One region of the Pedococcus sp. P2_F6 genome, then DNA from elsewhere that is predicted to be linked to it. Evidence: riboswitches for the same ligand, from Rfam matches in the RefSeq annotation. Region 1 holds a riboswitch; each other region holds the start of a gene.

Region 1 (5,385 bases):
CTGCAGGATCATAGCCGATCCGTGCTGCCCCCTCACAACCGACGGTCATCGCGGAATACCCCGTGGGTGGCGACGTTGCCCCCACCATGAAGGCAATCACCTTCGCCGAGTACGGCGACCCCGACATCCTCCAGCTCACCGACCTCCCCGACCCCAAGGTCGGCCCCGGCGAGGTGCTCATCCGCGTGCGCAGCGCAGCCGTGAACCCTGTCGACTGGAAGGTCATGAAGGGCTATCTCGACGGCCTCATGGTCGTGGAGTTCCCCGCGATCCCGGGCTGGGACGTCTCGGGAGTCGTCGAGGCGGTCGGCCCCGACACCCCCGAGTGGGCCCCCGGCGACGAGGTGATCGCCTACGCCCGCAAGGACTGGGTGCAGGGCGGCACCTTCGCCGAGCTTGTCACCGCGCCCGTCCGCACGGTCGCCCGCAAGCCGAAGTCCCTCGACTGGCACCAGGCGGCGGGCCTCCCGCTTGCCGGCCTCACGGCATACCAGCTGATCGCTCGGCTGGGACTCAAGGATGGCGAGACGGTCCTCGTGCACGCCGCCGCCGGTGGAGTCGGTCTCTTCGCCGTGCAGATCGCCCGAGCTCTCGGCGCGCGCGTGATCGGCACCGCCTCCGAGGGCAACCACGAGTTCCTGCGCGGGCTGGGTGCAGAGCCGGTGACGTATGGCGCGGGGCTGGCCGAGCGCGTACGTGAGCTGTCGCCCGACGGCGTGGACGTCGTGGCCGACTTCGTCGGCGGGGTCCTGGACGTCACGCAGGCCGTTCTCGCCGACGGTGGACGGCACGGGTCGATCGCCGACGGCACCGTCGCCGAGGCCGGTGGCATCGCCGCATGGGTGCGGCCCAACGCCGAGGACCTGACTGCGCTGGGCGACCTCGCCGACGCGGGTCGGCTGACCGTGCCGGTGGCCGACGTGTTCGCGCTCGCGGATGCGGCTGAGGCGTTCGAGCTGAGCCAGACCGGGCACGTCCGCGGCAAGATCGCCATCGAGGTCAGCGTCTGACGGACCCTGGCGGGCCCCCGCCACGCATATGACGCCTGTCCAAAAGGGCGCCCGCGCAACGGATTCCGTGCGTGGGCGCTCTTTGTCGTCCCACCATGCGAGAGGCATATCCTACTTATTTGATAGGCAATGAAGGAACCGCTACCTTCGACGTAGGTCATGAGCTCCAGTGACAAGCCCCGGCTCGCTGGACGGCAACCCTCCCACTCGCGGTGGGGTGCTCCGGGTGAAGACCAGGTGGCAGTCGAACGACCGCCGCAAGCGCGAGGCTCGAGCCTCATCCGAGGACGGAAACCCATGAAGGACAACGGATCCAGGCAGGCAGCCGATCGCTCCTGCCGACCCGTCCTGCGCAGGCACATCGACCTGCTCAGGGTTTCCAGCGCGCTCTGTCGCCCCTGACGCGCGCCCTCGTCGTTCGTCGGCTTCAGCCGGTCTCTGACCTGCGCTCGTAGGTCTGTTCGGCACCTGCTGCCTCGAAACCCATTCTCCTCCAACGGTTCTGCGCCTCGGCGCGGGACCGGCGATTCCCCTTGCCCGAAAGGATCCACCCATGGCTGTCATTGCCACGATCTCCAGCAGTCCCTCCCTCTCCTCCAAGACCGACGCCGTCCTCTCCGACATCGCGAGACAGCTCCAACGCGCCGGCCACGTCGTCGTCCCGATCGTGTTGCGGGACCTGCCGGCCGGCCCACTCCTGCGCGGGGACGCCCATGACCCCGACGTGGCCCGCGCCGTGGCTGCGCTCGAGGCGGCAGACGCGGTCGTCGTGTCCACCCCGGTCTACAAGGCGGCCTACGGCGGCCTGCTCAAGACCTTCCTCGACCTGCTGCCGCAGTTCGCGCTGCGGGGCAAGGTCGTCCTGCCGGTGGCCACCGGCGGCACGCCCGCCCACGTGCTGGTCGTCGACTATGCCCTCCGCCCCGTCCTGGCGAGCCTGTCGCCGAGCAGCATCACCCCGGGCTGGTTCGTCCTGGCCGACCACGTGAGGCTCGTCGACGGGGGTGAGGCCTTCCTCGACGAGGCTGCCCTGCGCCCGCTGCGCGAGGTCACGACCGTCTTCCTCGACACCGTGGCAGGACGCTCGCTGGTCACCGCGGGTGCCGTGCTCCGCGAGGCGGTGGCCTGATGCGCACGATCCGTGGTTCCTTCACCGCGAGCCGGGCGCTGGTCGCCTCGCTGGCGGCGGCCCTCCCACTCGTCCTGGTGTCCGGCTGCTCGCTCCCGTCGAGCGAGGCCAGCACGTCCGCGAAGGACAAGGGGCCGGTGACCATTCGCTACCAGGGGTGGGCCAACTCGGTGTCCCTACCTGAGCTCGCCTCCGACCTGGGCTACTTCCCCACCCTCAAGCTCAACTGGGTCGGCAACACCACGAGCGGTCCCCAGGACATCCAGTCCGCGGCCACGGGGCAGACCGACTTCGGCGGTGCGTTCTCCGGCGCCGTGGTCAAGCTCATCAGCGCCGGCGCCCCGGTCAAGGCCGTCATCAACTACTACGGCGAGGACGTCAGGACGTTCAACGGCTTCTACGTCAAGGACGACAGTCCGATCCGGACCCCGCACGACCTGATCGGCAAGAAGGTCGCTGTCAACACCCTGGGGGCGCACGCCGAGGCGGTCATCGACACCTACCTGAAGAAGAACGGCCTCACGCCGGCGCAGATCAAGCAGGTGCAGCTGGTCCCGCTGCCCCCGAACGACACCGAGCTGGCCGTTCGGCGTGGGCAGGTCGACGTCGGCACCCTCTCGGGGGTCCTGCAGGACCACGCCATCGCCACGGGTGGGCTGCGGTCGCTGTTCAGCGACTACGAGCTGTTCGGCGCCTTCAACGGTGGTCAGTACGTCCTGCGGGACGACTTCATCGCCAAGCATCCTGCGGCAGCCAAGGAGTTCGTCACCGGGGTCGCCAAGGCGATCGAGTGGGAGCGCACGAGCCCTCGCGAGACCGTCATCGCGCGGTTCAGCACCATCATCGAGAAGCGTGGTCGCAACGAGAAGACCGACAACCTCAAGTTCTGGAAGAGCGTGGGAGTCGCCAGCAAGGGCGGCGTGATCAGCGACCAGGACTTCACCCGCTGGGAGCCGTGGCTCGTCGACAGCGGGGTCCTCAAGCAGGGCGCGCTCAAGCCCCGCGACCTCTACACCAACGACTACAACGGGCTCGCGTCGAAGGCGTCCTCATGAGTGCCCACATCGAGCTGCGTGGCGTGACCAAGGAGTTCGCGCTCCGCCCGACCAGGGACCAGCCGCAGGCGCGCACGCTGGTCGCGCTGGAGGACGTGTCGCTGGAGGTGCCACGCGGTGAGTTCCTCACGCTGGTCGGACCGAGCGGGTCGGGCAAGACCACCTTGCTCGACCTGCTCGGCGGGCTGAGCCGCCCCACGAGCGGCAGCGTCCTCGTGGACGGCGCCGAGGTGACCGGTCCCGGTCTCGACCGGGGCATCGTCTTCCAGCAGTACGCCCTGTTTCCCTGGCGGACCACCCTCGCCAACGTGACGTTCGGCCTCGAGCAGCGGGGACTGAGTCGCCGCGAGCGCACCGAACGGGCCCGCGAGAACCTGGCCCTCGTGGGGCTCGAGGGGTTCGAGGACCGCTACCCCCACGAGCTCTCCGGTGGGATGAAGCAGCGGGTCGCGATCGCCCGGAGCCTGGCCTACCAACCCGGGATCCTCCTCATGGACGAGCCGTTCGCGGCCCTTGACGCGCAGACCCGTGAACAGCTGCAGGACGAGCTGCTGCGGATCTGGCGAGCCACCGACACGACGGTCGTGTTCATCACCCACGGCATCGAGGAGGCGGTCTACCTCGGCCAGCGCGTGGCCGTCCTGAGCGCCCGCCCCGGGCGTCTCAAGGCCCTCGTCGACGTCGACCTCGGCGACCGCGAGTCCACCACGGACCTGCGGTCGGACCCCCGCTTCGTGCACTACCGGCACGAGGTCTGGACGCTCCTGCACGACGAGGTGCGCCGCGCCCAGGACGCCGGTCACCTCAAGATCCAGCCCGACGGCACAGAGAAGGCAGCCTGATGAGCACCGCAACCCTGGACCCAGGTCGTGATCTGACAGCGCCGACGCAGCCCGGCCCGGCACCCGAGGCGAGCGTGGCTCGGCGGGCTGCCACGCGGCATACCTGGTGGGGTGCCGTCGCGCGCCGCCTCGGGCGGGGGACGCGCAGGTCTGCGGCCGTCGTGCTCTTCCTGCTGTTGTGGGAGTTCGGCACGCAGTACCTGCTCGACCCCGCGCGCAAGGTGTTCCTCCCGCCTCTGCACGAGGTGCTCCAGGCGTGGTGGGGACTGGTCCAGAGCGGCCAGCTCCAGCAGCACGTCGCGGCCAGCCTGACCCGGTCGGTGATCGGGTTCAGCGTCGCGGTCGTCGCGGGCATCGGGCTGGGACTCGTGGTGGCGTGGTACGACGGCCTGCGCGAGTTCCTCACGCCGCTGCTGGAAGCCTTCCGCAACACGGCCGCCCTCGCGCTCCTGCCGGTCTTCGTCCTACTGCTCGGGATCGGGGAGACGAGCAAGATCTCGATCGTCGCGTACGCGAGCTTCTTCCCGGTGCTGCTCAACACGATCGCCGGGGTGCGCACGGTCGACCCGCTCCTCGTCAGGGCCGCCCGGTCGCTGGGGCTGGGCAGCCTGAGGCTGTTCCAGAAGGTGGTCCTGCCCTCCGCGGTGCCCACCATCTTCACGGGCGTCCGGATGGCGGGCACGGCCTCGATCCTGGTCCTCATCGCCGCCGAGATGGTGGGCGCGAAGGCGGGGCTGGGCTACCTGATCGTCAACGCCCAGAGCAGCTTCCAGATCCCGGACATGTATGCCGGCATCCTCACCGTCTCGCTGTTCGGGCTCCTCGTGAACACCGTCCTCGTCCGGCTGGAGCGGCACTTCTCGCGCTGGCGCGTCGCTGCCGCGGCCCGCTGACCAGCACCCCAGATCCGTTGAAAGGAAAGCTGAACCATGTCCACTGAACCCCGAGAGCTCCATCTCAACGCCTTCATCATGTCGACCGGCCACCACGAGGCCGCCTGGCGACACCCTGAGGTCGAACCCGCCCGCGCGCTCACGCTGCAGCACTACGTCGACATCGCCAGGACGGCCGAGCGCGGCCTGCTCGACTCGGTCTTCTTCGCCGACGGAGTGGCGCTGCACGGCAACGTGAAGCACAACACGCACAGCGCCTTCGAACCGCTCACCCTGCTCTCGGCCCTGGCCGCCTCGACGACCCACGTCGGGCTCATCGCGACCGCGTCGACGACCTACAACCATCCCTACACACTGGCTCGCGCGTTCGCCTCGCTCGACCACCTCAGCGGTGGGCGGGCCGGGTGGAACATCGTCACGAGCGCCGGGCAGGACGAGGCGCGGAACTTCGGGCTC
Region 2 (5,385 bases), on a different contig from region 1:
GACAAGGTCTTCCGCGACGCGGAGCGCCGGATCATCGTCGCCTGCTTCTCCTCGCACGTGCACCGGGTCCAGCAGGTGCTCAACGCCGCCGAGTCGGCCGGGCGCAAGGTCGCCATGGTGGGCCGGTCGATGGTGCGCAACATGGGGATCGCCGCCGAGCTGGGGTACCTCCACGTGCCCGACGGCGTGCTCGTCGACGTCAAGAAGCTCGACAACTTCCCCGACGACAAGGTCGTCCTGATCTGCACGGGGTCGCAGGGCGAGCCGATGGCGGCCCTGTCGCGGATGGCCAACCGTGACCACCGCATCGACGTGGGAGAGGGCGACACGGTCCTGATGGCCTCGTCGCTCATCCCCGGCAACGAGAACGCCGTCTACCGCATCATCAACGGCCTCATGCGGCTCGGTGTCAACGTCGTGCACAAGGGCAACGCCAAGGTGCACGTCTCCGGCCACGCCAGCGCCGGTGAGCTGCTCTACTGCTACAACATCGTCAAGCCCCGCAACGTGATGCCGGTGCACGGCGAGTGGCGACACCTCGTCGCCAACGCCGAGCTGGCGGTCCAGACCGGTGTGCCGCGCGAACAGGTCGTGCTGGCCGAGGACGGCGTGGTCGTCGACCTCGTCGACGGCGTCGCGCGCATCGTCGGGGCGGTCCCGTGCGGCTACGTCTACGTCGACGGGTCCTCGGTGGGTGAGTTCGACGAGGCGCTGCTCAAGGACCGCCGGATCCTGCGTGACGAGGGGTTCATCTCGGTCATCGTCGTGATCGACTCCGCCACGGGCAAGATCGCCGCGGGGCCGGAGATCCAGGCCCGGGGTTTCGCCGAGGACGACGAGATCTTCAGCCAGGTGCGGCCCAAGATCGAACAGGCGCTCGCCGAGGCCACCGGCAACGGCGTCACCGACTCCCACCAGCTCGAGCAGGTCATGCGCCGGGCGATCGGTGGCTGGGTCGGCGGCAAGATCCGCCGGCGCCCGATGATCATCCCGGTCGTCATCCAGGCCTAGCCTGCGCCTGCTCCACCCGAGAAGGGCGCGCTTCACCCGAGAACCGTTTCCGGGTGAAGCGCACCTTTATCGGGTCACCCGATAAAGGTGCGGCAGGTGGGGCTCGGGTATGCCGCGGGGGCGGCTACCAGGGGCGCGCGAGGTCGAGCGCGCGCGGGTCGCCGACCGGCAACCACCCCTGCGGTCCGTTGACGTAGTCGGCGCGGGGTCCGTGCTCGGCGAGCTCGGCCACGGCTGACAGCAACCGCTCGACGTGCTCAGCGGTCGTGGCCAGCCCGACACTGGCGCGGACGGCGGTCGTGGACCCGACGGCGTGGGGGTCGTCGAGCAGGGCGTCGACGCACAGGTGCGCACAGAACTTGCCGTCCCGGACCCCGATGCCGTGCTCGGCCGACAGGGCCGCGGACACCAGTGACGAGTCGACCCCGTCGATGGTGAAGGTCGCCACGGCAACGCGCTCGTGGTCCGGGCTGAAGAGGGAGTAGGTCTGCACGCCGTCGATGGCGGCCAGACCGTCGAGCAGACGCTGGCCCAGCGTGCGCTCGTGCTCCTCCACCGCGTCCGCGTGCGCCCGCAGGGCATGGCACGCGGCAGCGAGGGCGATCGCGCCGATGACGTTGGGACTGCCGCCCTCGTGGCGTGCGGCCCCCTTCTGCCACACGACTGCGCGCTCGGTCACGGACTTGGTGGCGCCGCCGCCGGCGAGGTAGGGCGCCGCAGCGTCCAGCCAGTCCGCCCGGCCTGCCAGGACTCCCGTGCCGAACGGTGCGTACAGCTTGTGGCCGGACAGCACGGCGTAGTCGACACCGAGGTCGTCCAGGTCCACGCGGCGGTGGGGGGCGTACTGCGCGGCGTCGAGGACCACCCTCGCGCCCGCCTGGCGGGCGATCGCCGCCAGCTCGCGGACCGGCCAGATCTCTCCCGTGACGTTGGAGGCGCCGGCGAGCACGACCAACCGGTGGCGGCCGGGGTGGTCGCGAAGCGCAGTCCGCAGGAGCGCCCTCGCGTCGCTGATGCTGCCGGGGACCGGAAGCCGGTGGGTGCGCTGGTGGGGCCACGGCAGAAGCGCGGCGTGGTGCTCGGACTCGAAGACGAAGACCTGCGTGTGGCGCGGCAGACATCGCGCCAGGAGATTGAACGAGTCGGTGCTGTTGCGGGTGAAGACGACCTCGTCGCCCTCGCGTGCCCCGACGAACGACCGCACCTCGGCCCGCGCCTGCTCGTACCAGGACGAGGTCACCCGGGAGGCCCAGCCATTGCCGCGGTGGACCGAGGAGTAGGTGCGCACCGCCGTGTCGACGGCCTTCTTGACGCTGACCAGCGCCGGCGTGGACGCCGCGTGGTCGAAGTTGGCGTAGTCCACGGCCCCGTCCAGCGTCGGCACGAGCAGCGACTCCGACACGACCGCGGGCAGCGGGCCGACCTCGCCCAGTGACCGGGCATCGGGAACAGGGCGGAGGTGGCTCTGGGTGCGGGCGTGCGCGAGGGGGGCGCTGCGACGGAAGGCTGGTGGCGGGGTGCTCGCGATCGACATGGGTAGAGCTCCTGGTCCGGGTGGGACCCGAGAGCTCCCGAGTCCGCGCTTGCCGGCTGCGGGTGCAGTCGGCCCGGTCGTCACCCGGAGCACCCCACCGCGGAGGAGGGTTGCTGGTCAGCAAGCCGGGGCTGTGCGCTGACACTCATGACCTGTCGTCGAGGGTAGCGGCACGGGTCAAGCGGGATCCAGCACGTGGGCGTGGGTTCCCGCGATCTGAGATGGCGGAAGTCCGTGACCGCCAGGTGGCCGGAGGCAGGGCCGAGCGATCTGGCGGGGCGGGTCGGCATCGCCGTCCCCACGCGACCCTTCCCCCTGTGCGCGCCTGTGCCGACGACCACTGCTGGTCGTCGGCACAGGCCCCGCCAGACGCAAGGCCCAGCGTCCCACCGGGCGTGCGCCCTGGTAAGGGCTACCTGCCCTTCGTACCCGATCGGGGAGGGCAACTCGGCCGTTCGGGCCAGGGCGATCCGGACACATTGCCTGCGGGTGGAACGCGTGTGACGCGTGTGTCCCGTGTGACCTTCGCGTAGCCTGCGGAGCATGGCGACACGTCCGTCCACACCAGCACGATCAAATGCAGGGTCGCGCTCGTCGGGGAGCCGGGGCACCGCAACACGCCCCGCCAACCGCAAGAGCAGCACACCCCGCAAGTCCCCCGCGCGTGGCAAGGCCAGCGGTGGCGGACTGCCGCTGCCCCTGCGCGCGGTCCGCGGCACCTGGATGGGCATGGCACACGTGGCCGGCGGCGCGGTGCGCCGGGTCGGCACCAGCGCCCGTGAGCTCGAGCCCGAGCACCGACGTGACGGGCTCGGCTTCTTCCTCATCGGAGTGTCGATCCTCGTCGCCGCCCGGGAGTGGTGGGCCTTCGAGGGCGCCCTCGGCGACGTCGTGCACGCCGTCGTCGCAGGCACCTTCGGACGCGTCGCCTATGCCGTGCCGCTCGCCCTGCTCTTCCTGGGCATCCGCTTCCTGCGCGCGCCGCAAGAGGACTCGGCCAACTCCCGCCTCGGTGTCGGCCTGGGCGCCCTCGCCTTCGCCGCCTCGGGGTTGGCCCACGTCGCCGCCGACATCCCCACCCCACCCCAGGGCGCCGACGGGATGCGTGACGGTGGCGGCATCATCGGGTTCCTGGCATCCAGCCCGCTCGAGGCCGCGGTGTCGGTCTACGGCACCGTGCCGATCCTGTTGATGCTGGGCTTCTTCGGCCTCCTGGTGATGACCGCGACGCCCGTGCACATGGTCCCCACCCGCCTCGCCGAGCTGCGCGACCACCTCCTCCACCGTGGGACGGTCGACGCCGGGAAGGACCCGCTCGCCGACGCGGTCGAGGACAAGCCCAGGCGTCGTCGCCGCGTGATCGACCCGGAGGGTCCGCTCGAGGGGGACGAGGCGTTCGAGCAGGCCGCTCTCGTGGCACCCGACGGTCGGCGGTTCCGCCCCGGCGAGAAGCGCCCCACCTCGCCCGGCGTTCTGGCCCCTTCGGCGACTGCCGAAACCACCTCGCCCGCCAAGGGCCCGGCCATCGAGGTCAAGGCCGCCCTTGAGGCGCCCCCGACGACCCCGCTGCCACAGCGAGTCGAGCAGCTCGCGCTCGCCGGCGACATCACCTACACGTTGCCCGACAACGCCATCCTTGAGCCGGGTTCCCCGCACAAGACCCGCAGTGCCGCGAACGACCGCGTGGTCGAGTCGCTGAGCCAGGTGCTCGAGCAGTTCGACATCGATGCCCAGGTCACCGGCTTCAGCCGTGGACCGACGGTCACCCGCTACGAGGTCGAGCTCGGCCGTGGCACCAAGGTCGAGCGCGTCACCGCGCTCTCCAAGAACATCGCGTATGCCGTGGCCTCGGCCGACGTCCGCATCCTGTCGCCGATCCCGGGCAAGTCCGCGATCGGCATCGAGATCCCCAACGCCGACCGCGAGAAGGTCAGCCTCGGCGACGTGCTCCGCAGCCAGGCAGCGCGGGGCAACGAGCACCCGATGGTGATGGGCGTCGGCAAGGACGTCGAGGGCGGCTACGTCATCGCCAACCTCGCCAAGATGCCGCACCTGCTCGTCGCGGGCGCCACCGGCGCGGGCAAGTCCAGCTTCGTCAACTCGATGATCACCTCGATCCTCATGCGGGCCACGCCCGACGAGGTGCGCATGGTCCTGGTCGACCCCAAGCGGGTGGAGCTCACGGCATACGAGGGGATCCCGCACCTCATCACGCCGATCATCACGAACCCCAAGAAGGCCGCCGAGGCGCTTGCCTGGGTGGTGCGTGAGATGGACACGCGCTACGACGACCTCGCGCAGTTCGGTTTCAAGCACATCGACGACTTCAACAAGGCGGTCAAGGCGGGCAAGGTCAAGCCGCTGGCGGGCTCGGAGCGGGTCATCCACCCGTACCCGTACCTGCTGGTCATCGTCGACGAGCTCGCCGACCTGATGATGGTCGCGCCCCGGGACGTCGAGGAGTCGATAGTCCGGATCACGCAGCTGGCACGGGCCGCGGGCATCCACCTAGTGCTGGCGACCCAGCGCCCGTCCGTCGACGTCGTCACCGGCCTCATCAAGGCCAACGTGCCGTCGCGGATGGCGTTCGCGACCTCGTCGCTGGCAGACAGCCGGGTCGTGCTCGACCAGCCCGGTGCCGAGAAGCTGATCGGTCAGGGCGATGCGCTGTTCCTGCCGATGGGCTCCTCCAAGACGATGCGCGTCCAGGGTGCGTGGGTCACCGAGTCCGAGATCCAGCAGGTCGTCAAGCACGTGACCGGCCAGCTCAAGCCCAGCTACCGCGACGACGTCACGGTGGTGGCGGCCAAGAAGCAGGTGGACGACGACATCGGCGACGA
Region 3 (5,385 bases), on a different contig from region 1:
ACGCGCGGATCGGCGCGTCGTCGCGCTCCACCACTGGGTATGCCGCGTCGCCGGCGAGGCTGCCCACGGCGGGGACCTCGCGGGTCAGCTCGCGACCCTCGGCCACCCACTTGGCACGGCCGCCGTCGAGCAGCCGCACGTCCTCGTGTCCGAACAGGCTCATCACCCACAGCGCGTAGGCGGCCCACCAGTTGTTCTTGTCGCCGTAGATCACGACCGTGGTGTCCCGGCCGACACCGCGGGCCGACATGACCGCAGCGAACTGCTCGGCATCGACGTAGTCGCGCACCACCGGGTCGTTGAGGTCCTGGTGCCAGTCCAGCTTGAGCGAGCCCGGGATGTGGCCCGTGTCGTAGAGCAGCACGTCCTCGTCGGACTCCAGGACGACGATGCCGTCGGGCCCGCCGACGGCGCCGGCCTCGATCTGGTCGGCCAGCCACTGCGTGCTGACGAGCCTTTCGGGATGGGCGTACTGGGTGAAGGTGGCGGAGGGGGAGTCAGCGGTGTCGACCATGTCCCAAGGCTAATCCCGCTGGTCACGGGGCCACATGGCAGGATGGCGGCGACCGACCGAAACCAAACCCGGAGGGGTGCTGACGTGGGCTTTCTCGGAATGGGCAAGGACGAGGCGCAGGCGAAGCCGACCTCGGCGCTCGAACAGGCGAGGGCCCCCCGCGAGGACTCGGGGATGTTCTCCGGAGCCGTGACCGGCCTGATCGAGAGCCTGCTCGACGTCGGCATCGACGGCAAGGGTCCGTTCGACTCGGCGCAGAAGGTCGCCGACGTCCGGCGGGCCGAGAAGCCAGGAGCCGAGGAGGCCGTCGACGCCGTGGTCCGAGGTCACCTCAGGCTCGCGGCCGCCGGTGGTTTCGTCACCGGACTCGGTGGGTTCGTCACGCTGCCCGTGGCGCTCCCCGCCAACGTCGTCGAGTTCTACGTCGTGGCGACCCGGATGGTGGCCGCGATCGCGTCCCTGCGCGGCTACGACATCAAGCGACCCGAGATCCGGTCGGCGGTGCTGCTCACCCTCGTGGGAGCCGACGCGGACGACCTGCTCAAGAAGGCAGGTGTGGCCTCGACCGGCCGACTCGCCAACCTCGCGGCCCAGCGGCTGCCCGGGCCTGCGTTGATGGTGGTCAACAAGGCGGTCGGCTTCCGGCTGCTGTCGACCGCTGGGAAGAAGACGCTGAGCCGGTTCGGCAAGGGCGTGCCCGTCATCGGCGGTGTCGTCGGCGCGGGCCTCGACAGCTACCTGCTCAAGAAGATCGCCGACCACGCGCGTCACGAGTTCCCGCCCAGGGCCACTGGCTTCTGAGTGGCGTGCTGCGCCGGTTGGACGCAGGCTGGGGGAGCGCCGGGAATCACCGGGGCACCCAGGTCGTTTGAACCGTGTCCGGGCCATCGTGGTGCCCGGAGCCTGCGCCTTCGAACAACGGGAGTCTGACCATGGCCATGACCCGCTTCGGTGCCCTGCGCACCATCGCCACCGCAGTCCGCACCGCGACCCGTCCGGGATCGCCCGCGCTGGGTGAACGCCTGATGAGCCTGCCCCGGCTGTTCCGGGCCACCTTTCGCGGCGAGTATGCCGGGACCACCCGCGGTCGGCTCCTGATGGTTCTCGGCGCGGTGGCCTACGTCGTGTCGCCCATCGACCTGATCCCCGAGCTGGCGCTGTCCGTCTTCGGCCTCGCCGACGACGCGGTGGTGGTGTCGTGGATCGCGGCGACCGTCGTCAACGAGACCGAGTCGTTCCTGGCCTGGGAGCGCACCACGCCGGCGAGGGCGCACGAGACCGTCGAGGGCGACGTCGTCCGCTGACTCCAGCACGTCCTCATCCGCTCGGTCGGGGTGTGTCGAGGGCGTGGCGGGCCGTGAGGACGCCATTGCTGCGCCGTGGCGGCGCGGAGCAGCCCCACCCCGTCGGCGTGGGTGCGCCTGTCCACAGGGCTGGCTCCGGCCCCTGACCCGAAGGCCCCCGGGAGGCCAGCGTTGGCCCATGAGCCAGATCAGACTGCGCGGCCCGGCCGATGTCGTCGCCGTGCTGCCCTACCAGCTCGGCTACCACCCCCAGGACTCGATCGTGCTGGTCGCCCTCCACGGTCGCAGCGTCGGGTTGATCGAGCGGATCGACCTGCCACCACCCCAGGACGCGGAGCAGGTCGGCCGCGTCCTCGTGGCTCCGCTGCTGCAGGACCGGCCCGAGGCGGTCATGCTCGTCGGCTACGAGACGGCGGCGGGTTCGAGCCGGCCCGGTCTGGACGCCGTGCGTCGCCTGGCGACCGAGGCCGACCTCGAGGTCCTGGACCGACTCGTCGTCCGCGACGGGCGCTGGTTCGCCATCGACTGCGCCGACGGATGCTGTCCGGCCGAGGGCGCGCCGGTCCCGGAGGCGGCCGACACCCCCGCCGTGGCCGAGTACGTCGGGCTCGAGATCGCGCCCCTCCCGGGTAGGTCCGCGATCGCGGACCTCGTCGCCGCGGACCCAGTCCTCGCCGAGGCGGTGGCAGCAGAGCTGGGTAGCGGCTCGGAGCCCGAGTCGGGACGCCTCGATGCTGCCCGTCGGCTCGAGGCGCTGTCGCGCTGGTCGGTGGTGTGCGACGTGACCGGTGGCGCGCCCGAGGTCGCAGAGCTCGGGCCCGCCGAGGTCTGCCTGCTCGTGCGCAGCCTGGAGGACCTCGCGCTGCGCGACGGACTCGTGGCCTGGCTGTGCCCTGGTGCCCTGCCCCTGGACTCCCTGTCGCCGGACCTCGTCGACGCCTTGCGCTGCACGCTGCCGGCTCCCACCTGGCACCGCAGCCCGGGGGCAGGGCCGTCGGCCGGGGCCGGTCGCCGTCTCCTGGCGAGGTTGCAGTCCCTGGTCAGGTCGGTCCCCGACGACCACGCGGCTCCGGCGCTCACCGTGCTCGCCAACTGTGCCTGGTGGCAGGGCGACGGCGCGTTGGCCCGGACCTGCGTGGACCGGGCGCTCCGGGCGCGCCCCGACTACCGGCTGGCGCAGCTGCTCGAGCGCATGCTCGACCTCGGCGTGCGTCCCGGCAGCCACGGCGCGCAGCGCGCGGCCGAGCTGCGGTCGGGCTGACCCAAGTGCTCGCGCGCAGCTCGGCGGGGACGACGCGTCCATCGTGCGGACGCCGCGGACACGCCGACGGCCTCCTCGTATGATGGTCGCCAGGTCATGAGTCCCAGCACCAAGCCCCGGCTTGCTGGGCGGCAACCCTCCTCGCGGTGGGGTGCCCCGGGTGAAGACCCGGCCGACCCTGACCTGGGCGGCAAGCGCGAGCGCCACAGGAGCAGTTTCGATGACCACGACCTCCCCACCACGAGCGACGTCAGGTGCCTGGCGCGACGGTGACCCGGTCGGTCGACGCCAGTTCGTCGACCTCGGCGCGGTCGAGCTCGAGCGCGGTGGCGTCCTTCCCGGGGTGCGGGTGGCCTACGAGACCTGGGGTGAGCTCAGCGCCGCGGGTGACAACGCCATCCTCGTCGAGCACGCCCTCACCGGTGACAGCCATGTCGAGGGACCGACCGGTCCTGGTCATCCGACGCCGGGCTGGTGGGACGGGCTGATCGGCCCCGGTCGGCCGCTCGACACCGACCGCTACTTCGTCGTTGCCGCCAACGTCCTGGGCGGCTGCCAGGGGAGCACCGGCCCGTCCTCGCCGGCCATCGACGGTGCCCCGTGGGGGAGCCGCTTCCCCTTCGTCACCGTGCGTGACCAGGTGCAGACCGAGGCCCTGCTCGCCGACGTCCTCGGCATCGACCGCTGGCACGCCATCCTGGGTGGCTCGATGGGCGGGATGCGGGTCCTCGAGTGGGCGGTGACCCACCCCGAACGGGTCGCGACGGCCATCGTGCTGGCCAGCACGGCATACGCCACGGCGGAGCAGATCGGCTGGTGTCAGGCGCAGCTGTTGGCGATCCGCGCGGACGGCGACTTCCACGGCGGCGACTACTACGAGCGCGGCCCCGGTCCCGAGACCGGGCTCGGGATCGCGCGGCGGATCGCGCACGTCACCTATCGCAGCGAGCTCGAGCTGCACGAGCGCTTCGGTCGCGAGCCGCAGGAGGCGGAGGACCCGTTGGGCGGTCACGGCCGCTATGCCGTCGAGTCCTACCTCGACCACCACGCCGGCAAGCTGGCCGGACGATTCGATGCCAACTCCTACGTCGTCCTCACCGAGGCGATGAACTCCCACGACGTCGGACGAGGCCGTGGGGGAGTCGCCGCGGCGCTCGCCAGGATCTCCGCTCAGGTGGCGGTGGTCGCCGTCGACTCGGACCGGCTCTACCCGCCGCGGCTGTCCCGAGAGATCGCCGACGCCGTCCCGGCGGCCCAGCTGCACACCGTGCACTCCGACTACGGCCACGACGGGTTCCTCATCGAGATCGAGCAGGTCGGGCAGATCGTGGCCCGGGTTCTCGCAGGCCCTGCCTGACGGGGGGATTTCCGGTACGGTCGGGCCCAGCGGCTGCCGTCGCCTGGTGTGCCCCGGGTCCACCACCCGGTCGCACCGCTACTCGGTCAACTGAACGTAGGAGGTCCCTGTGGCCATCGTTGTGGGATATGTGCCGACGAAGGAAGGGCGGGCGGCTCTGCGCCGGGCCGCGGACGAGGCGCTGCTACGCAAGTCCAAGCTGATCGTCATCAACTCCCAGCGCGGTGGCCGAGACTTCGACAGTGAGGAGGCGAACCGTTTCGATGCCGACCTCTCCCGCATCCAGGGCGAGCTGGACGAGGAGGGGCTGGAGCACGAGGTGCGTCAGCTCGTCCGGGGCAACGAGCCGGCCGAGGACCTGATCGCAGTGGCCGAGGAGGAGCACGCGGAGTTCATCGTCATCGGCCTGCGTCGTCGCACCCCCGTCGGCAAGCTCATCCTGGGCTCGAACGCCCAGCGCATCCTGCTCGACGCGTCGTGCCCCGTCCTGGCCGTCAAGGCCGACGCCTGAGGCGACCGGTCTGCACCGGTCCGGCACGGCTCTCCATGGCTGTCCAGCGGGACATCGCGCCGTGTCGGCAGTGTGCCGATGCGTGATCTGCGGGCAACTCGTTTTACAATGTCATCAACGAGATCTCGTCAGGGTCCAGCCCAGCCGATCTCGGCAATACTTCCACTCCCGCTGTTGTTGTCACAGACATCCTCAAGCATGGCTGTGATGACGTGCGCCGTGCCGCGAGTCCGCGACGAAAGGTAGTCCGTGTCGCCTGTGTCCAAGAAGGCTGCGAGCCCCGCACCGTCTCTTCCCCCCGAGTTCTCCCACCCCGCACTGCAGAAGCTGCTCAAGCAGGGCCGCACCAACGGCTCGGTCGACAGTGGTCAGTTGCGTGATGCCCTGGAGGGGGCCGAGATCGCACCCAAGCGGATGAAGGCTGTGCTGCGTTCCCTG
Region 4 (5,385 bases), on a different contig from region 1:
ATCCTGGCGTTGCTGCGCGCCCACAGCCGGGTCGTCTCGACGAGCTCGGCCGACATCACCCAGGTCGGCTGACGGCGGAAGAGCGTCGAGCCGGGCGAGATGCCGAACCGTGCCCCGCGAGCCCCCAGGTAGTCACGCTTGGCCTCGTCGCGCAGCCCGATGTGGGACAGCAGTCCGGCCAGCAGCGCCTGGTGGATGAGGTCGGCGTTGGGCGGCTCCCCCGGGGCTGCGGTCGCCGCCTTCGTGTCGATGCCGACGTCCTGGCACGCCTTGCGCAGCTGGCTGTGCAGGTCCTGCCATTCCCGCACCCGCAGGTAGTGGAGGTACTCCGTGCGGCACATGCGCCGAAAAGCACTGTGCGACAACGCCTTCTGCTGTTCCTTGAGATAGGCCCACAGGTTCAGCAACGACATGAAGTCAGAGTGCTCGTCGCGGAACCTCGCATGCGACTGGTCGGCCTGGGTCTGCTTGTCGGCAGGTCGCTCGCGCGGGTCCTGCATGGAGAGCGCGGCGACGATGACCAGCACCTCGCGGGTGCAGCCCAGCGCGCCCGCCTCGATCAGCATGCGTCCCAGCCGCGGGTCCACGGGCAGCCGCGCCAACGACGTCCCGTATGCCGTGAGCCTCCTTCCGCGGCCACGCCCCTTCCGGGGCGGGCCCGTGGAGGGCGACGCCGCGGCATACCCGTCTGGGCCGTCCTGCCCGATGTCGAAGGCCTGCAGCTCCTCCAGCAGTCGGATGCCGTCGGCGACCTGGCGGGCGTCCGGGGCGTCCACGAAGGGGAAGGCCGCGATGTCGCCGAGGCCCAGCGAGGTCATCTGGAGGATGACGGACGCGAGGCTGGTGCGCTGGATCTCGGGCTCGGTGAACTCCGGTCGCGCCTCGTAGTCCTCCTCGGAGTACAGCCGGATGCAGATGCCGTCGGCGAGGCGCCCACAGCGGCCGGCGCGCTGGTTCGCACTCGCCTGCGAGATCCCCTCGATCGGCAGCCGCTGCACCTTGGTGCGCTGGGAGTACCGCGAGATTCGCGCGGTGCCGGCATCGACGACGTAGCGGATGCCGGGCACAGTGAGCGAGGTCTCGGCGACGTTGGTGGCCAACACGATCCGGCGTCCGGCGGCTCGTCCGAAGACCTTGTGCTGCTCTGCCGCGGAGAGGCGCGCGTAGAGCGGGAGCACCTCGGTCTGCGGCAGCTTCAGGCTCTCCAGCGCGTCCGCCGTGTCCCGGATCTCGCGCTCCCCGGACAGGAACACGAGGATGTCGTGACCGGTGCCGTCCGCGGCCCGCTCGGTCCACAGCTCCTCGACGGCCTCACACACGCCGGTGACCTGGTCGCGCTCTTCGGCATCGGGCCGCTCAGGGTCGACGAGCGGGCGGTAGCGGACCTCCACCGGGTAGGTGCGACCGGACACCTCGATGATCGGCGCCGGCTCACCACGGGCCGAGCAGAAGTGCTCCGCGAACCGCTGGGGGTCGATCGTCGCCGACGTGATGATGACCTTGAGGTCAGGGCGTCGCGGCAGCAGCTGCTTGAGGTAGCCGAGGATGAAGTCGATGTTGAGCGACCGCTCGTGCGCCTCGTCGATGATGATCGTGTCGTACTTGCGCAGCAACCGGTCTCTTTGCATCTCGTTGAGGAGGATGCCGTCGGTCATCACCTTGACGAGGGTGGAGTCGCTGCTCTGGTCGGTGAAACGCACCTGGTAGCCGATCGCGCCACCGAGCTCCACCTCGAGCTCCTCGGCGATCCGCTCGGCGACCGAGCGGGCCGCGATGCGTCGCGGCTGGGTGTGCCCGATCAGTCCGGCCTGCCCGCGCCCCACCTCGAGGCAGATCTTGGGCAGCTGGGTGGTCTTGCCCGAGCCCGTCTCGCCCGCGACGATGACGACCTGGTGGTCGCGGATCGCGGCGGCGATGTCGTCCTTGCGCGTGACGACCGGCAGGTCCGGCGGGTACTTGAGCTCCGGCACGGGCGGCGGGACGCGCACGGGCCGAGGTGGGCCCGCCTGACGTGGCCGCCGAGACCGGGACCGCTGCTCGGAGGACACGGGCGAAATCATACGGGTGAGCCCCAGCCACCCCTGGGTCTGCTCAGCGCACCAGTGTCGTCAGGTTGCGCGGGTTCGGCAGCTGGTCGGGAGCCAGGATCGCCCCGCCACCTGCGACGGTCACCAGCACGAGGACGACGGCAAGGACCGTCACGACCGCGACGAGGAGAAGCGGTGCGACCTGGTGTGGAAGGTGGACCGTGTGGACGTGCAGGTGGAGCGTCACGGGCCCCGGGTGCGAAGCCATGCCCCAGTATCCCCCCGCGGCCGACTGCTGACACCTGCATTCGACGTGTTCGGTCGGACGCAGGTGTCAGCAGTCGCCTCAGACGCCCTTGGCCGCGATGAAGCCCTGCTCCAGGTCGGCAAGGATGTCGTCGATGTGCTCGATGCCCACGGCGAGGCGCACCAGCCCGGGCGTGACCCCGGCCTTCAGACGGTCGCCGTCCGGGCCCTGGGAGTGGGTCGTGGAGGCTGGGTGGATCGCGAGCGAGCGCACGTCACCGATGTTGGCGACGTGACTGTGCAGCACGAGGGACTCGACGAACCGACGCCCCGCTTCGACGCCGCCGACGATCTCGAACGCCAGCACCGCCCCAGCACCCCGGGGCGTGTACTTCGTTGCCTTCGCGTACGACTCGTGGTCCGGCAGGGAGGCCCACACGACCTGCTCGACCTGCTCGTGCTGCTGGAGGAACGCCGCCACCTTGTGCGTGTTCTCCAGGTGCCGCTCGATGCGCAGGCTCAGTGTCTCGATGCCCTGGGCGATGAGGAAGGCGTTGAACGGTGCGATCGCGGGACCAAGGTCGCGCAGCAGCTGGACGCGCGCCTTGAGGATGAACGCGAGGTTGGCGCCGAAGGCACTCCCCACGCCGAGGTCCCGCGCGAACACCAGCCCGTGGTAGCTCTCCTCCGGGGTGTTGTAGTTGGGGAACTTGTCGGGGTCGGCCCCGAAGTCGAACGTGCCCCCGTCGACGATCACCCCCGCGATCGACGTGCCGTGACCACCGAGGTACTTGGTGGCCGAGTGCACGACGATGTCGGCTCCCCACTCCAGTGGGCGGATGAGGTAGGGCGTCGCGATCGTGTTGTCCACGACGAGCGGCACTCCGGCCTCGTGGGCGACGGCCGCGACGCCCTCGATGTCGAGCACCTCCGACTTCGGGTTGGAGATCGTCTCGCCGAAGAACAGCTTGGTGTTGGGTCGGACGGCGGCCCGCCAGGACTCCAGGTCGTTGGGGTCCTCGACGAAGCCCACCTCGATCCCGAACTTGGGGAGGGTGTGCTTGAGCAGGTTGAAGGTGCCGCCGTACAGGCTCGGGCTCGCCACGACGTGGTCCCCCGCCTCCGCGATGTTGAGGATGGCCAGGGTCTCGGCAGCCTGGCCCGAGGCGACCAGCAGCGCCCCGACCCCGCCCTCGAGCGACGCGACTCGCTGCTCGACAGCGTCCTGGGTCGGGTTCATGATGCGGGTGTAGATGTTGCCGAACTCCTTGAGGGCAAACAGGTTTGCCGCGTGTTCGGTGTCCTTGAAGACGTACGACGTCGTCTGGTAGATCGGCAGGGCGCGAGCGCCGGTGGCGGCGTCCGGCTCCTGTCCGACGTGGACCTGCCGGGTCTCGAACGACCAGTTGGTGGAGCTCATCTCGGTGTCCTTCACTCTCGGATGCCGCGTGGCACGGATCGGGGGCCCGTCACCGGCGGAGCGGGTGGTCGAGGTGCCTGTGAAGGGAGGTTCGAGCTCCCGAGGTCCTGTGATCACTGATGCCACCGCCGGAACGGTGCGGGACACGTGGTGGGTCTCCCGCGCTTGCGGACGGCGACTGCGCCGCCCGCCAGGTCTTCACCCGGGGCACCCCACCGCGGAGGAGGGTTGCCGGCCAGCGAGCCGGGGCTTGTCGCTGGCACTCATGACCTGGGCCGAGGCTACGCCGGGGAGGTGAGCGGGCGGCATACCCATCTCTCATGGCGGACGCACGAACGGCGGGTCAGCGAGCGCCGGGACGTGGGTCGGGATCGGGGGTGGTGCCGCGCGCATCGGTGGCGTCGCGGGTCCGCATCGCCAGGTCCCCCTCGTGTCGGGCGTACAGGTCGCGCCCGGTGCCGACGGCCCCCAGACCCGCCGTGGTCGCCTCGGCCGCGAGGCCGGTCACGAACATCGTGCGCGACCGGGCGGGGTCACGGGTCACCAGGGCGAGGTCGTCGAGCCACTTGTTGCGCACGAGGACGCGTGCACGTCCCGCGACCTGCTCGGCCACCCAGTGCGCTGTCGCGGTCGGCGAGCCCGGCGACCGGGTCGCGCGGAACGTGCGGGCGTCGGGCTGGTACTCGGCTCGACCGGCGCGGCGAAGCTCCTCGGCCGTCGCGAGCCGGAGCCGTTGAGCCGTGCCGAAGCGCAGCGAGCGTCGCGCCGTCCTCGTCGGGCCCGCGAGGGCCGCGGGGTTCGTCGCCAGGGCGCCTCGCTTGAGCACGCCGGACGCGGCGCCGGTGACCGACATGGCGGCGCCCACGCCGATGTGGCCCCAGTCCCCGTCGCCGTAGCCGACCTTGACCACCGCGTCTGCCGTCAGCTGGAGTCCGTCGCACGCCCCGGCGGCGACCCCCAGCGCCTTGGACGGCGGCGTGGGAGCCATCGCCACGGCCCCTGCCGCGCTCCCGAGCACGCCGGCCCCGCGACTGAGCCCCGTCAGCGAGTCGTACATCCGTGAGTCGTCGAGGCCGTCCTGGACGAGCTGGTGCAGAACCGTGGCGCACCGGCGGTCCGCCTCGGCGAACCGATGCCAGGCTGCGGCATGGCGGCGTTCGGCGACCTGGACGAGCTCGAGCTGCTCCAGCTCCTTGCGGTGCAGGTCCGCGGCGACCGCACGCTGCGTCGGGTCGGCGCTCTCCTGCGCCATCACCCGCCGGTTGCCGAGGGTGACCGCGAGCTGCCAGGCCTCCGCGTGCGTCGTCACCGCCCAGGAGGCGTCGTGCTGCGCCTCCGCCAGGGCTGCGGCAAGAGGCCGCAGGGCCACCGCCGACACCGCGTAGCGACGCCCCACCGAGACCAGGAGCGAGGCCGCGGTGCGGGACCGAGCGGCGAAGGCGGCGCCGCCCGGCCCCTCCCAGGTCGTCCTGCTCGGGTCGCCGAGGCTTCGCACCGTGCTCGCCAGGGCCAGCAGCAGCTCGCCCTGCCCGGCCAGCCGGTCGGCGAGTGCGCGCACCGTGCCGGGATCACCCGGCAGCGGCCTCAGGATCGTCATCCCGGGCCACCGTCGAAGGCGGCGGCGCTCGTGCTCTCGACGTCGGCGTACAGCCGCCCGGCCAGCGCCGTCGCGGCCGCGAGGTCCTCGAGCGC

The links. A riboswitch is a leader RNA that binds a small molecule or an ion and turns the genes downstream of it on or off. The one in region 1 is predicted to bind S-adenosylmethionine.
Region 2: linked by a shared signal. The riboswitch ahead of AC1DWP_RS00505 (aminotransferase class V-fold PLP-dependent enzyme) and the one ahead of ssuE (NADPH-dependent FMN reductase) in region 1 are both predicted to bind S-adenosylmethionine.
Region 3: linked by a shared signal. The riboswitch ahead of metX (homoserine O-acetyltransferase MetX) and the one ahead of ssuE (NADPH-dependent FMN reductase) in region 1 are both predicted to bind S-adenosylmethionine.
Region 4: linked by a shared signal. The riboswitch ahead of AC1DWP_RS05050 (bifunctional o-acetylhomoserine/o-acetylserine sulfhydrylase) and the one ahead of ssuE (NADPH-dependent FMN reductase) in region 1 are both predicted to bind S-adenosylmethionine.

Annotation. Positions count from the first base shown of each region.
Region 1 is NZ_JBFUEZ010000003.1:96,773-102,157, reverse strand. Features, by position in the region: gene AC1DWP_RS08415 (NADP-dependent oxidoreductase) at 87-1,010, shown strand; SAM riboswitch class IV at 1,166-1,280, shown strand; gene ssuE (NADPH-dependent FMN reductase) at 1,564-2,139, shown strand; gene AC1DWP_RS08405 (ABC transporter substrate-binding protein) at 2,139-3,194, shown strand; gene AC1DWP_RS08400 (ABC transporter ATP-binding protein) at 3,191-4,036, shown strand; gene AC1DWP_RS08395 (ABC transporter permease) at 4,036-4,929, shown strand; gene AC1DWP_RS08390 (LLM class flavin-dependent oxidoreductase) at 4,966-5,385, shown strand, end outside.
Region 2 is NZ_JBFUEZ010000001.1:106,387-111,771, forward strand. Features, by position in the region: gene AC1DWP_RS00500 (ribonuclease J) at 1-1,011, shown strand, start outside; gene AC1DWP_RS00505 (aminotransferase class V-fold PLP-dependent enzyme) at 1,136-2,545, opposite strand; SAM riboswitch class IV at 2,586-2,698, opposite strand; gene AC1DWP_RS00510 (FtsK/SpoIIIE family DNA translocase) at 3,089-5,385, shown strand, end outside.
Region 3 is NZ_JBFUEZ010000001.1:1,051,703-1,057,087, reverse strand. Features, by position in the region: gene AC1DWP_RS05005 (sulfurtransferase) at 1-514, opposite strand, end outside; gene AC1DWP_RS05000 (EcsC family protein) at 599-1,315, shown strand; gene AC1DWP_RS04995 (YkvA family protein) at 1,447-1,818, shown strand; gene AC1DWP_RS04990 (DUF4192 domain-containing protein) at 1,997-3,079, shown strand; SAM riboswitch class IV at 3,172-3,282, shown strand; gene metX (homoserine O-acetyltransferase MetX) at 3,300-4,436, shown strand; gene AC1DWP_RS04980 (universal stress protein) at 4,546-4,947, shown strand; gene AC1DWP_RS04975 (RNA polymerase sigma factor) at 5,197-5,385, shown strand, end outside.
Region 4 is NZ_JBFUEZ010000001.1:1,066,135-1,071,519, forward strand. Features, by position in the region: gene hrpA (ATP-dependent RNA helicase HrpA) at 1-2,060, opposite strand, end outside; gene AC1DWP_RS05045 (hypothetical protein) at 2,092-2,295, opposite strand; gene AC1DWP_RS05050 (bifunctional o-acetylhomoserine/o-acetylserine sulfhydrylase) at 2,374-3,693, opposite strand; SAM riboswitch class IV at 3,850-3,964, opposite strand; gene AC1DWP_RS05055 (hypothetical protein) at 4,037-5,290, opposite strand; gene AC1DWP_RS05060 (hypothetical protein) at 5,287-5,385, opposite strand, start outside.